4 regions of the Rhizobium sp. 01L410 genome follow, and region 1 is predicted to be linked to each of the others. Evidence: predicted binding sites of a transcription regulator. Region 1 holds the regulator's gene; each other region holds the start of a gene.

Region 1 (3,439 bases):
CGGGGGATACCGGCGCTTTTGCCGCCGCGCTGGTCACAGACGAGCGTCGCGCCATTTCGAGTGGGACGACTGAGGCGCTGCGCCAATCCGGGCTTGCGCATATCATTGCCATTTCCGGTCTCAACATGGCGCTGTCGGCAGGCATCTTCTTCGTCGGCTTCCGCACCGTGCTCAGCCTGTTTCCGGCTGTCGTCCAGGCCTATCCCGTCAAGAAGATCGCCGCAGCCGGTGCGCTTGCCGCCGTCACCGCCTATTTCCTGATCTCGGGCTTCGCCGTCTCCGCCGAACGCGCCTTTATCATGATGGCAATCATGCTGGCGGCGGTCTTCTTCGACCGGCCGTCGATCAGTCTGCGCAACGTAGCCTTATCGGCGCTCGTGATCATTGTCCTCTCACCCTCGGAGATCATGGGGCCAAGCTTCCAGATGTCCTTCGCCGCGACACTGGCCCTCGTCGCCGGCTATGCGCTCTGGAAGGAGAGGCCGGTGCGCGACCGGCCCTTCGCAAAGTTTCGCGCCGTCAGGATGCTGTCTTCCGCCGCTGCGTTCTTCGGCGGCATCCTGCTGACCTCCGTCATCGGCGGCTTCTCGACTGCATTGTTCTCGGTCGAGCACTTCCACCGGCTGACGGCCTATGGCCTGCCAGCCAATCTCGCCGCCATGCCGATCATCTCCTTCATCATCATGCCGTTCGGCCTCATTGCCATGCTGCTGATGCCCTTCGGCCTCGATGCATGGGCGTGGCAGGTGACGGGCTTCGGGCTCGATCTGGTGATCGCCATCGCCAGGACGGTTGCCTCATGGGGCGGCGATATCGGCGTCGGGCGCCTGGCGTCTTGGTACTTTCCCGCGGCGGTGACAGGTTTCCTGCTGCTGACTTTGCTGCGCAGCCGCATGCGCCATCTCGGCACCGCGATCTTGATGGCATCGACGACAGCCGCCGCGATGTTTGGAGGTCCTCCGCCGCCGAAAATCGTGATTGCCGAGGACGGGAGCATGGCGGGCATCGTCAGCGACAACGGCCTCGCCACCAATCGCGAACGGCCACCGGGCTTCATCTTTGATCAATGGAGGCGCGCGCTGGTGCTCGATGAGCATCTACCACCGGCGTTCCCGGCGCTGCCGGATATTCCCATCGCACCGCGCGGTGAAAGGCTGAAACTGACGGAGACACAGCAGAACGACACCATGAACGCGATCAAGGCGAGTGCGACGGGCGAGCGCTTCTCATGCGTGAAAAATGCCTGGTGTACGGCGAAGCTCGACAACGGTTCGATCCTGACCGTGGTCGAGAATGCGGCGTTCCTTGGCCCAGCCTGCGACATATCCGATATCGTCGTCACACCGATTCGCCTGCGCCTCGATACCTGCCGCTCAGGCGCCATGCTTTTCACCGGGGAGACATTGCGGAAGACAGGCGCTGTCGAGCTTCGTTTCCCCAATGGGATCGCCGAAATCACCACATCATTCGAGGGTCTCGATCGTCCCTGGACCCGCCACCGCGCCTATGACTGGCGCAGTGGAGCTTTTGGTGAAAGCGAACCGCTCAGTGATAGCGGCGGATAAGGCCGACGAGTTTGCCCTGAACCTTGACGCGGTCAGGTCCAAAAATGCGGGTTTCGTAAGCCGGGTTGGCAGCTTCGAGCGCAATGGACGCGCCCTTGCGGCGGAAGCGCTTCAGTGTTGCCTCTTCGTCATCGACGAGCGCAACGACGATATCACCGGCATTGGCGGTATTGGTGTTGCGGATGATGACCGTGTCGCCGTCGAAGATGCCGGCCTCGATCATGGAGTCGCCCTTGACCTCAAGAGCATAGTGCTCACCGTTTCCGAGCATGTCGGCGGGAACTGTAATGTCGTGGGTGTTCTGCTGGATCGCCGAAATCGGCACACCGGCTGCGATCCGGCCCATGACCGGCACGGAGATCGACGTGTGATTGTCCTCGTTCGCCGGCTTCGGCGGCGCGACCGGCTGCGGCTTGCCGAGGCTGCCTTCGATGACGCTCGGCGAGAATCCGCGGCGCGGCTGAATGCTCGGGCTGTAGGCTTCCGGAAGCTTGATGACCTCGAGTGCGCGCGCCCTGTTCGGTAGGCGGCGAATGAAACCGCGCTCTTCCAACGCGGTGATCAGGCGATGGATGCCCGACTTGGAAGCCAGGTCGAGCGCGTCCTTCATTTCGTCGAAGGACGGCGGTACGCCGGACTCCTTCATCCGCTCGTGAATGAAGAGGAGAAGCTCCTGTTGTTTGCGCGTCAGCATCGAAGTCTTTCCCCAGATTCGTGAAACAAAGCCAGAACGGACACTATATGTTCCATATGTGTTCCGCAAGTGCCTAAATATTGGTAAAACTTCCGATGATTTTTCGTCGTTTTTGAAAGTTTATTTGCCGGATTGGTGATCCACGCTTGCGCTTTGCCGGGCAGGGCGTGCAAATCTCTGCCGGCTTCACCGGAGGGAACCGCCATGACGCATCCGCTCGATCATCTGGTACTGCCCGTCACCCATATAGATGTTGCCCGCGAGCGACTCGGCCGTCTCGGTTTCACCGTCGCGGCCGATGGCCGTCATCCGTTCGGAACGGAGAATGCCTGCGTCTTCCTTGCCGACAGGACCTATCTCGAACCGCTCGGTGTCGCCAACCAGGCGGAGTGCGACGCGGCCGTCGCGAAGGGCAACAGCTTCGTCGCCCGCGATCAGGCCTTCCGCTTCCGCTGCGGCGATGACGGCTTTTCGGCTGTTGTCTTCGGCACCGATGATGCCGATGCGGACAAGGCTTCCTATGACGGCGCACAGCTGAGCGGCGGTGATATGGTCGAATTCTCGCGGCCGATCGTCATGCCCGACGGAACACAGGCGACAGGCGCCTTCAAGCTCGCCTTTGCCGCCGATCTCCGGGCACCCGATGTCTTCTTCTTCGCCTGCCAGCGGATCAACGCCTTTCCGGCCGATCGCAAGGCACTGGAAACCCATGCAAACGGCGTCACCGGCATCAGCGAGATTGCCCTGAGCGCTGAGGATCCGCAGGCCTTCGCTGAATTTCTGGAGACGGCCAGCGGTGGAGTGGAGCCTAAGGAGGCGGCACTCGGCCTATCCTTCGAATTGCCGAACGGGAGACTTTCCATCTTCTCGAACGAGGGCATGGAGGCCTATTTCGATGCCGAGCCACTTGTCACCGATAACGGCCTCAGGGCGCGCGCAATCGTCTTTTCGGTCGGTGATCTGGCCGTGACAGCGGCGCATTTGGCTGCTAACGGGATCACCCATGTCAGTATGAACAATCGTCTGCTGGTGAAGCCGGCGCCGGGACAAGGCGCAATCTTTGCCTTCGAGGAGACCCAATGACAAATACCAATGCAGAAGTCGTCGCCGGCGAGGGTGCTGGACGCGTTACTTTTTCGAATACGGGCAAGCTGTCGCTGATCGCCGGTCCTTGCCAGAT
Region 2 (3,439 bases), on a different contig from region 1:
ATATCGTTCGCGAACTCAGACGCTAAGCTGTGCTCCGGAGCGGTCTGTAGCGCCTATATCGAGCTTTCCAAGCGCAGGCCGTAATTTGCGTCAGACGGAGCGGTAGACGGCGGCGATGCGCTTGGCTTCCATCTCGATCTGAAAATCTTCAAGAACGTGGGAAAGCCCTTTTTGGGCCAGCGTTTCGCGCAGCGGCATATCATCCATGTAGAGCGCTGCCGCGCTTGCCATCGCCTCGAGGCTGTCGCGTGCAATCATGGCCTCCGGGCCATCGCCGCTATTTACCAGCAGCTCCGGAAACGCCCCCACATCCGTGGCGATGACATGCACGCCCGATGCCATTGCTTCCAGCGGCGTCAGACCAAAGCCTTCCCAGCGTTGGGGGGCGATGAAGAGGTCGAGGGCGCGGTACCAGTCGTTGATATCGGTGTGCTCGCCGACGAAAAGGATGCGGTCCGCAAGGCCTGCGGTCGCCGCACGTGTCTTCAGGTTATTCTCGAAGTCGACATGTTTGGCCGTGGCGCGGCCGGCGATGATGGCGATCCAGTCCGGGCGATCCGGGAGGAGGCTGATCATCGTGTCGACGAAGAGGTCGGTGCCCTTCTGATGGCGGACGCGGCCGAAGCAGCCGGCAATCTTCTTCGTGGGGTCGAGGCCGACGGCTGCCTTTGCCGCCGCCTTGTCAGCAGGCGGAGAGAAGCGGGCAGTGTCGATGCCGTGGAGGATGACGGTGTTCGCGACTTCGAGATAGGCCGAGGTCTTGCCGCTGGTGGCGATCACCGCGTCCATTTTCGAGATCAGCCATTTGGTCCAGCCGGTATGCTTGCGCTGGGAGGCCGAGGTGAAAACGATCTTGAGCTTCATGCGCAGCAGATCGCGCATGATGATCGCGGGCAGCATCTCGACATTGCGCCGCGCGTGCCAGACGCGGTGTTTCCTGCCTGCTGGCGGCGTCCAGAGATGGACGAGGTCGCGGAAGCGGATATGCGGCAGGCTTGCGGGCAGGCCAGGGCCGAGCGCGGCGATCTTCTGGCCGAGCGCCCGCTGCACGGGAATCAACTGAATGATCGTCGACGTGACGCCGGACAGGCGCCGCTTGAAGTTCGGCGCGATGATCTCGACGTCACGGATATCGATGATGGCTGGGTCGCGATCTGCGGCCACGGAAGATCAGCCCCAGGAAACCTGGAGGATTTCATAGGCCTTCGAGCCGCCGGGCGCGTTGACCTCGATGGAATCGCCGACTTCCTTGCCGATCAACGCGCGGGCGATGGGCGAGGAGATGGAGATGCGGCCGGCCTTCACGTCGGCTTCCTGATCGCCGACGATCTGGTACGTCTTTTCTTCCTCGGTGTCCTCGTCGACGAGCTTCACCTTGGCGCCGAACTTGATCTTGTCGCCTGACATCTTGGAGAGATCGATGACTTCGGCGCGTGCCGTCAGATCCTCGAGCTCGCCGATACGGCCTTCGTTATGGCTCTGGGCTTCCTTGGCAGCGTGATATTCGGCATTTTCCGACAGGTCGCCATGGGCACGCGCTTCGGCGATCGCTTCGATGATGCGGGGACGCTCTTCCTGCTGGCGCCAGCGCAGTTCTTCCTGCAGCTTGACGAAACCACCCTGCGTCATCGGTACCTTATCTACCATTTTCCCGTCCTTTGATCTTCGTGTCTTCCGGTAGGCACAGACACAAAAGAAAACAGGTCCCGAAGAGAACTTCGGAACCGTGCAAACCATCCTAGTTGCTTTGCTTATAGCAGATCGCAAATGGCGATTGCCATAAAATTCGTATCGGGATCTCCAACCTAGCGCTGTATTCGCAGCCGTTTCCAGCAAATGCCCGTGGTTCGCTTGACTTTTAGCGATGGAACATATAGTGAACAAAACAATGAAGAAGACGCTGAAAGAAAGACTGGCGATCCTTTCGGATGCCGCGAAATACGATGCCTCCTGCGCTTCCAGCGGAACCACGAAGCGCGATTCGGGGGCGAGCGGCGGCCTGGGTTCGACGGAGGGGTCCGGTATCTGCCACGCCTATGCGCCTGACGGACGCTGCATCTCGCTCTTGAAGATCTTGCTCACCAATTTCTGCATCTATGACTGCGCCTTCTGCATCAACCGCTCGTCCAGCAATGTCGAGCGGGCGCGGTTCACGCCTGAGGAAGTGGTCTGGCTGACGCTGGAATTCTACCGGCGGAACTACATCGAGGGGCTGTTCCTGTCGTCGGGGATTATTCGCTCATCCGATCACACGATGGAGGAGATGGTGCGGGTAGTGCGCGAGCTGCGCGTCACCCATAATTTCCGCGGCTACATCCATCTGAAATCCATTCCGGAGGCGTCTGCGAAGTTGATCGAGGAGGCGGGGCTCTACGCCGACCGCCTGTCGCTCAATATCGAGCTGCCGACTGATAGCGGCATCACCCGTCTGGCCCCGGAAAAGAAGCCGTCAGGCATCCGCCGCTCGATGGGTGATCTCCGGCTGAAGATCGAGGAAGCCGGCGAGCCGACGCTGCAGACGAAGCGGCGCAAGCGCTTCGTGCCGGCCGGCCAGAGCACGCAGATGATCGTCGGAGCCGATGGCGCCAGCGATGCCACCATTCTCGGCACCAGTGCCCGGCTCTACGGCAGCTACGGGCTTCGCCGTGTCTATTATTCGGCCTTTAGCCCGATCCCGGATTCATCGAAGAACCTGCCGCTGATCAAGCCGCCGCTGATGCGCGAGCACCGGCTCTACCAGGCCGATTGGCTCTATCGCTTCTACGGTTTCGGGATCGACGAGATCACCGCGACGCAGGAGGGCGGCATGCTGGATCTCAATCTCGATCCGAAGCTTGCCTGGGCGCTTGGCCACCGCGAGCAGTTTCCTGTCGATATCAACCGGGCCGCCAAGGAAATGCTGCTGCGCGTGCCGGGGCTCGGCACCAAGGCGGTGAAGGGCATTCTCTCCGGCCGCCGTTTCCGCAGGCTTCGCATCGAGGATCTGGCGCGGCTCGGCGTGTCGATCAAGAAGGTACAGGCCTTCGTGACGGCCGAGGGGTGGACGCCGAGGCGGCTGATCGAGCGGCCGGATCTGCGCGCCATGTTCGAACCGAAACCCGAACAGCTGCAGTTGCTCTGATGCTGAAGGTGGCGCTGCAGGGCAAGGGTGACTTCTTCGAGTGGCGCGATGCCGCCCGGTCGCTGGCACTGGCAGGCATTCCGCCCGAGGATATCGAGTGGCGGGAGAGGGGTGGCGACAAGCAGCTGTTCTGGGAGGAAGACGTGCTGCCGCCGCAGCCCGCGGGTGGGAAGCCGATGACGGTGCCGCAGGCCTTCATCGATCTGGCATCCGCGGTCATCTGCCATTGCGATCCGGTGCGCTTCTCGCTTCTGTACCGGCTGCTCTGGCGGCTGCAATCCGACAAAAAGCTGCTTGATATCGTTTCCGACGAGGATG
Region 3 (3,439 bases), on a different contig from region 1:
TTCCTCCATCTCCTGATTTTGAAGGTCCGGCATCGTAGCCGTCCGTCTCAAGGACGTAGAGATCACACGCGCGCCTACAGCGCCCTGAAGAATTTTTCGTGAAGGCTTAAGCTGGCTCTGAAATCAGAGATCGATGATCGTGCCGCGGCCATCGTTCCAGATGCGCATTTCGCGCTGCTGGGTCTTCGCCTTGGCGCGCACCGGAGCCGGTTTCATCTTCAGCGACATTGCGCGGCCAACCATCAGCACGGTCAGGATGACGCCGACGGTGAGCGTGACCGAGAAGGTGAACAGCGCCAGCGCCACGAATACGGTGACGCCTGCCAGCATGAGGAAGATGGAACGGATATTCTGCATAATTCTAGACCTCTCTTCGAAAGGAATGTGGTCCTTGATTTCCCTCCTTGCAAGGCAAGCATGGCTTTTTGTTGTCTTGTCAGCCTTCACAAAGCTTGGCACACATTCGTGATGAGCCGAAATTCCCCTGCCCGTTCCTTTACTCTGCGCCGTTCGGTGCTGAGCGTTCCCGCGATCAATGCCCGGGCGCTGGAGAAGACCCATGTGCTGGATTGCGATGCCGTGATCTTCGATCTGGAGGATTCGGTTGCACCGGAAAAGAAGGATGAGGCGCGGCAAAACCTGAAGGCTTTCTTTGCTGGCCCGGCGCTCGAAGGCAAAGAGAGGATCATCCGCATCAATGCGCTCTCTTCCGGTTTCGGCCTTGCCGATATGGAGCTGGTGCGCGCCCTGGAGCCGGATGCGGTGCTTCTGCCGAAGGTCAGCGAGCCGCAGGATGTCATGGCGATCAGTGACATGCTTGGCGATGCCGACGCGCCTGATACGCTCCGGATCTGGGCGATGATCGAGACGCCGCGGGGTATTCTGAACAGCGCGGCGATCGCTGAATTCGGGCGCACCGCTGGCTCGAGGCTCGATTGCTTCGTCGTCGGTCTCAACGACCTGCGCAAGGAAACTGGCGTGTTGCCGCAGCCGGGGCGGACCTATCTGGTGCCATGGCTGATGCAGGTGATCCTCGCTGTGCGGGCTTACGGCCTCGATGCGATCGACAGCGTTTTCAACGATTTCAAGGATGCGGATGCCTTCGAGGCCGAATGCGCGCAGGCACGCGCCATGGGCTTCGACGGCAAGATGCTGATCCATCCGGCGCAGATCGATGCCGCCAACCGGCATTTTGCGCCTGGTGAGGCGGCAATCCGCGAAGCCGAGGAGATCATCGCTGCCTTTGCCGATCCTGCGACCGATGGCCTCAACGTCATCAATTCAAACGGCCGGATGATCGAGCGTCTGCATCTTGCCCAGGCCGAAGGTCTGGTTCATAAATCCCGCCTCATTGCTGAACGGAAATCATGATATGAAGCTTTACCGCCTTCTGACCGGCCAGGACGATGCCGCCTTCTGCCACCGCGTCACCGATGCCCTCAACAAGGGCTGGTCGCTGCAGGGCTCTCCCTCGGTCACCTTCAACGCCGAGACCAAGCAGGTCATCGCTGCCCAGGCGATCGTCAAGGACGTCGAAGGCAAGGACTACCACCCGGATATGAAGCTCTCCGAGCAGTAATATCTATCGGTCGGCTGCTTCTTCGGCGCTTTCTTCGATCCGCTCCATGTCGTCATCGCTGAGGCCGAAGTGGTGGCCGATTTCGTGGATGAGGACGTGGGTGATGATATCGCCGAGCGTTTCGTCGTTCTCGGCCCAGTAATCGAGGATCGGACGACGGTAGAGGCGGATGCGGTTGGGCAGTTCGCCGGTTTCCATCGTGAAACGTTCCGAAATGCCCCGGCCCTCGAAAAGGCCGAGCAGATCGAAAGGCGTTTCCAGCGCCATATCCTCGAAAACGTCGTCATCAGGAAAATCTTCGATCTCGATCGTCAGATTGGCGGTCAGAGAACGAAATTCGTCCGGCAGGTGGCTGTAGGCCTCCATCGCCAGCGATTCAAATGAGCTGAGCGTCGGTGCATGGCGATCACGCCAATCCTCGCTCTGGTCTATGCGGGCCATCAAAAACCCCTTTCTTTGCCGCCCATATAGAACCTTTGCGAAGGATTTTCGAGTGTGGAATCAACGGCAGGAATAAATTCACATCAAATCGCTGTTGACTCTTCCTGACAGGTCTGGAATCCATAAGAACATAACAGGAACAATTCTGACTTGGAGTGAACGTCATGGCACAGACGGCCGTGACGCGCGAGCGGCTTTTTGCGCTCCGCGAAACCATTGCGAAACTCGAGGGCAAACCGGTTCCGGCGCTGGCAGCAGCGGAGCAGGAAGCTGCGGCTGCCGGAAATGCACCACGAAAGGGGGGGAAGGCACCACAATTCTCCTTCGGCGTTCCTCAGCTGGACGAAGCCCTCGAAGGCGGCTTGCCGCTCGATGCCTTGATTGAAATCCGCACCCGGATGTTTCGTGATGCGGGCGTCAGCAGCGGCTTTGCTCTGGCGCTCGCGGCAGCGCTGCAGCATCGGGCAGAGGAAAAAAATCCCGTTCTCTGGATCGCCGACAAGGTCGGATCGATCGAGGCCGGTGTGCCCTATGCGGTGGGGCTCAAGGATTTCGGATTGCGGCCGGAGCTCTTTCTGCATGCAAGTCCGCGCAAGCTGGAGGATGCGCTCTGGCTTGCGGAGACGGCGCTGGAAAGCGGTGCTTTCATCACGACGATCCTGGAAATTCGCGGCAATCCGAAATCTTTCGGCCTTGCCGAGAGCCGGCGCTTTCATCTCAGGGCGAAATCGGCTGGCCGCTCTCTCCTGCTCCTGCGGCAATCAGGGGAGGAAGAGGCAAGCAGCGCCCATGTCCGTTTTCTTGCCGAACCTGCGCCCGCGCGGGAACGGCCTCTGCCGGATGGTTCGATGCTGGGCGGCAGCATCGGCAATCCGGTTTTTCATCTCACCCTGGAGAAGAGCCGCAATCCGGCCCCCCTCTCCCTCTTCCTGGAGTGGAACCCCCATGACCGCCAGTTTCTCACCGTCGAACAATCAGCCGTCACTCGCTTTCCAGGCGAGCGCGCAGCGCATTCTGGCGCTGCATTTTCCGCATCTCTCCACGGACAGGATCGCCCGCACGAGATGGGGTCTCTCGTGGCGTTCGAAAGGGCATCCTGACGCGGCGCCGATCGTCTGCTCGGGCCGGTCCGACAATACGATGCGGCTGACGGCGCTCGACGAAAAGGCCGAGAAACTCGGCCTCAGGAAAGGGCTTGGCGTTGCCGAAGCCCGCGCCATTCACCCGGTCATCGACGTCATCGAGGAAGATGCTGCTGCCGACCGGCGCTTGCTGGATGCGATCGCCGACTGGTGCGACCGCTACACGCCGCTGGTCGCCCTCGACGGCAAGGACGGGCTGTTTCTCGATATTACCGGCTGCTCTCATCTTTTCGGTGGGGAAAGGGCGATGCTGAAAGATATCCTCTTGCGGCTCCAT
Region 4 (3,439 bases), on a different contig from region 1:
ACTCCTCCATGTCGACAGTTAGACCCTTTGCCCTGGCTTTTGCAGCACGCGCCTCCGCCGCTGCTTTTTGCACGTAGAAAGGCGCTGGAAGGCCCCAACGGCAATTTGCGACCTGCCTGCGACCGTCAGCCACGTTCCTGATGACTGGCGCAAGCTGGTCGGTATAGATCTGGTAGGCGGGCATCGGGTTAATCAGGCTCTCGGCGTCCTGAGCCCATTTCGTAACCCAGTCCTTGTCTTCCATGCGATAGAGCGTACACATCGATCCCCGCCTCCGATTTCCTCGACGGTAGCCGATGCGGCTGCACCTGCCAATAAAATCGTTACCTCAGTCAAGCACGGAACTCCTTCGAAGCAGCAAGTCCGCAAGGCCGCACCACCTGTCGCCGAATGAGACTTGTGGCTTACTATGCAAGGATCTACCAGGTCAGCGAGAGTTGTTCGGTGCACGGCTCCGTCCTAGGCTCCAGGGACGAGAGCGTCACGCCGAGAAGCCGGATGCCTTTTGACACCGGAAAGACGCCTTCGAGCAGAAGGCGGATGCCGTCTTCGATCGCGCCTTCCGAACTTAATCCTTTTGCCAGCGTTCGGGAGCGCGTGATCTGCGTGAAGTCGGAATATTTGACCTTGAGCGTTACGGTCTTTGCGGCAATGCTGTTTGCTTCGCAATAGCGCCAGACTTTGGCAATGAGCGGCATCATGCCATCCATCGCCGGGCCATAGGCATGAATGTCGGACGCGAACGTGTCCTCGGCGCCCACAGATTTGCGAACCCGATCAGGCTTGACCTGGCGGTCGTCGGTGCCGCGGGCAATCCCGTAGTAGTAGGGTCCTGATTTTCCGAAATGACTGACGAGAAACGCAAGATCCTTGCCTCTAAGATCTGCACCGGTCTCAATGCCGAGGCGCAGCATTTTCTCGGCTGTCGCCGGTCCGACGCCGTGGAACTTGTTCACTGGCAGCGCTGCCACAAAGCCCGGACCATTCTTCGGCGTGATAACTGCCTGTCCGTTTGGCTTGTTGAGGTCGCTCGCCATCTTAGCCAGGAATTTGTTGTAGGAAATGCCGGCTGACGCATTGAGCCCTGTCACCGCCTTGATCTTTTCACGGATTTCGAGCGCGATCTCGGTTGCGATTTCTATTCCCTTGAGATTTTCGGTGACGTCGAGATAAGCCTCATCCAGGGACAGTGGCTCGACCAGCGGCGTGTACTCGGAAAAGATCGCCCTGATATCGAGGGAGACCGACTTGTAGACGTCAAATCGCGGCTTGACGAAAACCAGATCCGGGCATTTTCGCTTGGCCGTCACGGATGGCATTGCCGAACGCACGCCGAACGCGCGTGCCTCATAGCTTGCGGCTGCGACGACGCCGCGGGCCTCAGCGCCACCAACGGCGATCGGCTTTCCGCGAAGTTCGGGATTGTCGCGCTGTTCTACAGATGCATAGAAGGCATCCATGTCAACGTGAATGATCTTGCGCACTCGCTCTGGTGCGGGGCTGTCCGGTTCGGCACTCATCACTCATTCCACATCATGCGCCATCCACCACCGGCTCGCATCAGGCCTCCCTGGTTTCCGGCTTCGCCGCCACATCGAGCTGGCACCTGTCTATCCCGTCGGCGGCATTCATTCTCTCGCATCCCAATGCCAGCCGGCGACGCAAGTTACGTATCGGGATTGCCGCGCCATGCCGCTGCACAACTGCCTTGCGATTCATCTCGTCGCTGCGACCACATGCCCGGCATGCGACAATGAGAACCTTGCATCGAACCTGCCGGAGAATAATCCCATCTTTAAAGGAATTTTTTCTTATCTTTGTCATTTTGCCGATCTGTGGACGAGCTCTTTCTACCGCATTGATTTTGCTTCCTGATCGCGCGTCAAGCCGCTGTGGACGAATGTTGGACCACGAGTATCTGCCCAAACATGACGATTGACTCAAATGCCAATCAGGAACAAACAAGGAACATACTTGCTTTTGTGCAGAATGGAAACCCGCTTTTGACAGAGGTCAATTTTGGCGCACGGTGCCGCAAATCTCGTGATCTCCGAGCTTCGGGAACGCATTCAGCATCTCGAAGGTCCATCTTCGCGTCCAAAGCGGGTCCTACCCTTCGGCATACCCGACATCGATGATCGCCTGCCAGGCGGAGGGCTGGCCTACGGCGCTCTGCATGAATTTGCCGGCGGCGGCGCGGGAACTGTCGACGGCGCGGCGGCGGCACTCTTCGTGGCGGGCATTGCTGCCCGCACCAAGGGCCAGATTGTCTGGTGCCTTGCAAGACCGGACCTGTTTTTCCCTGCGCTGGCGCAGGCGGGCCTCCATCCGAAGCGGGTCGTTTTTGTCGAGTCCGCCAGCGAGGACGACGTCATCGCCAACATGGAGGAGGCCCTGGGCTATGGCGGTCTGGGTGCCGTGGTCGGCGAGCTGGTGCGGTTGCCGATGACCAAGTCGCGTCGCCTTCAGCTTGCCGCGGAGAAGTCTGGAACCATGGGGCTGATCGTCAGGCGCTGGCGACGACAGACAGAAGCCAGGGACTTCGGCCAGCCGACGGCTTCGGTCACGCGGTGGCGGGTGAGTGTCACTCCGAGCGAGGAGCTTCCTGTGCAAGGCGTCGGTCGAGCACAGTGGCGGTTAGAGCTTATAAGAGTGAAAGCGGGCGAGTGCGCTGAGTATTTCGTAGGAGCGTGTGATGCCAAGGGTCGTATCAATCTATCTTCCGGAGCTGGCGACGGACAGGATCAGGCGAGCCGATCCTTCTATTCCCGTTGAGCAGGCCATCGCCGTGATCGCCCGCAGTGGGTCGAAAAGGTGGGTATCGGGCGCCGATGCTGCAGCCAGGAAATCGGGCGTCCGTGTAGGTATGCCTGCTGCCAAGGCTCAGGCGATCTTTCATGGGTTGATGCTGGTCGACGCCGATCCGGTGGCCGACGCAGCGGCACTCGAACGGATCACCCTCTGGGCCTTGGGCCAGTATTCGCCGCTCGTCGCTGTCGATGCCCCCGACGGGATCATCATGGACACCGAGGGGGCCGATCATCTTCAGGGCGGGGAGCCGTTGATGGTCTCCGGGATCGCCAACCGTTTCCGCGCCAAAAAGCTGTCGGCCCGCGTTGCTATTGCCGACACGTGGGGGGCGGCACACGCCTGCGCCCGGGCAACTCGGCAGGAGAGCGTGATCGTACCAGTGGGCGAGACCGTACGTGCCGTCGAGAAGCTGCCGCTCTCAATGCTGCGGCTCTCGTCCAAGATCGTCGGCGACCTTCACACGCTTGGCTTCAAGACGATCGGAGAGCTGTCGGCAACACCTCGTGCGCCGCTCGCCCTTCGTTTCGGTCCTGAGATCGGCCGCCGGCTCGACCAGATGTTCGGACGCATCGCAGAGCCAATCGAGCCTATCCGAGCCGCTGAGCTGATCGAGGTCAGCCGTGTGTTT

Evidence for each region. The regulator LexA, encoded in region 1, represses DNA repair genes until DNA is damaged. The targets are predictions, from matches to a motif close to TGTTCNNNNTGTGTTCNG.
Region 2: a site for LexA is predicted at 1,866-1,883, ahead of AC1DV9_RS16555 (putative DNA modification/repair radical SAM protein). Genes of this name have one in related genera too.
Region 3: a site for LexA is predicted at 2,145-2,162, ahead of AC1DV9_RS10275 (ImuA family protein). Genes of this name have one in related genera too.
Region 4: a site for LexA is predicted at 1,954-1,971, ahead of AC1DV9_RS27335 (ImuA family protein). Genes of this name have one in related genera too.

The regions. Positions count from the first base shown of each region.
Region 1 is NZ_JBFTST010000008.1:96,437-99,875, reverse strand. It holds gene AC1DV9_RS18475 (ComEC/Rec2 family competence protein) at 1-1,565, shown strand, start outside; gene lexA (transcriptional repressor LexA) at 1,546-2,259, opposite strand; gene AC1DV9_RS18465 (VOC family protein) at 2,464-3,342, shown strand; gene kdsA (3-deoxy-8-phosphooctulonate synthase) at 3,339-3,439, shown strand, end outside.
Region 2 is NZ_JBFTST010000007.1:62,651-66,089, reverse strand. It holds gene AC1DV9_RS16565 (glycosyltransferase family 4 protein) at 91-1,140, opposite strand; gene greA (transcription elongation factor GreA) at 1,171-1,647, opposite strand; gene AC1DV9_RS16555 (putative DNA modification/repair radical SAM protein) at 1,889-3,121, shown strand; gene AC1DV9_RS16550 (UdgX family uracil-DNA binding protein) at 3,121-3,439, shown strand, end outside.
Region 3 is NZ_JBFTST010000004.1:110,706-114,144, forward strand. It holds gene AC1DV9_RS10255 (hypothetical protein) at 124-357, opposite strand; gene AC1DV9_RS10260 (HpcH/HpaI aldolase/citrate lyase family protein) at 469-1,371, shown strand; gene AC1DV9_RS10265 (DUF1737 domain-containing protein) at 1,373-1,579, shown strand; gene AC1DV9_RS10270 (metallopeptidase family protein) at 1,583-2,020, opposite strand; gene AC1DV9_RS10275 (ImuA family protein) at 2,185-3,120, shown strand; gene AC1DV9_RS10280 (Y-family DNA polymerase) at 3,131-3,439, shown strand, end outside.
Region 4 is NZ_JBFTST010000017.1:82,442-85,880, forward strand. It holds gene AC1DV9_RS27320 (SOS response-associated peptidase family protein) at 1-262, opposite strand, end outside; gene dinB (DNA polymerase IV) at 420-1,520, opposite strand; gene AC1DV9_RS27330 (hypothetical protein) at 1,690-1,875, shown strand; gene AC1DV9_RS27335 (ImuA family protein) at 2,020-2,775, shown strand; gene AC1DV9_RS27340 (Y-family DNA polymerase) at 2,696-3,439, shown strand, end outside.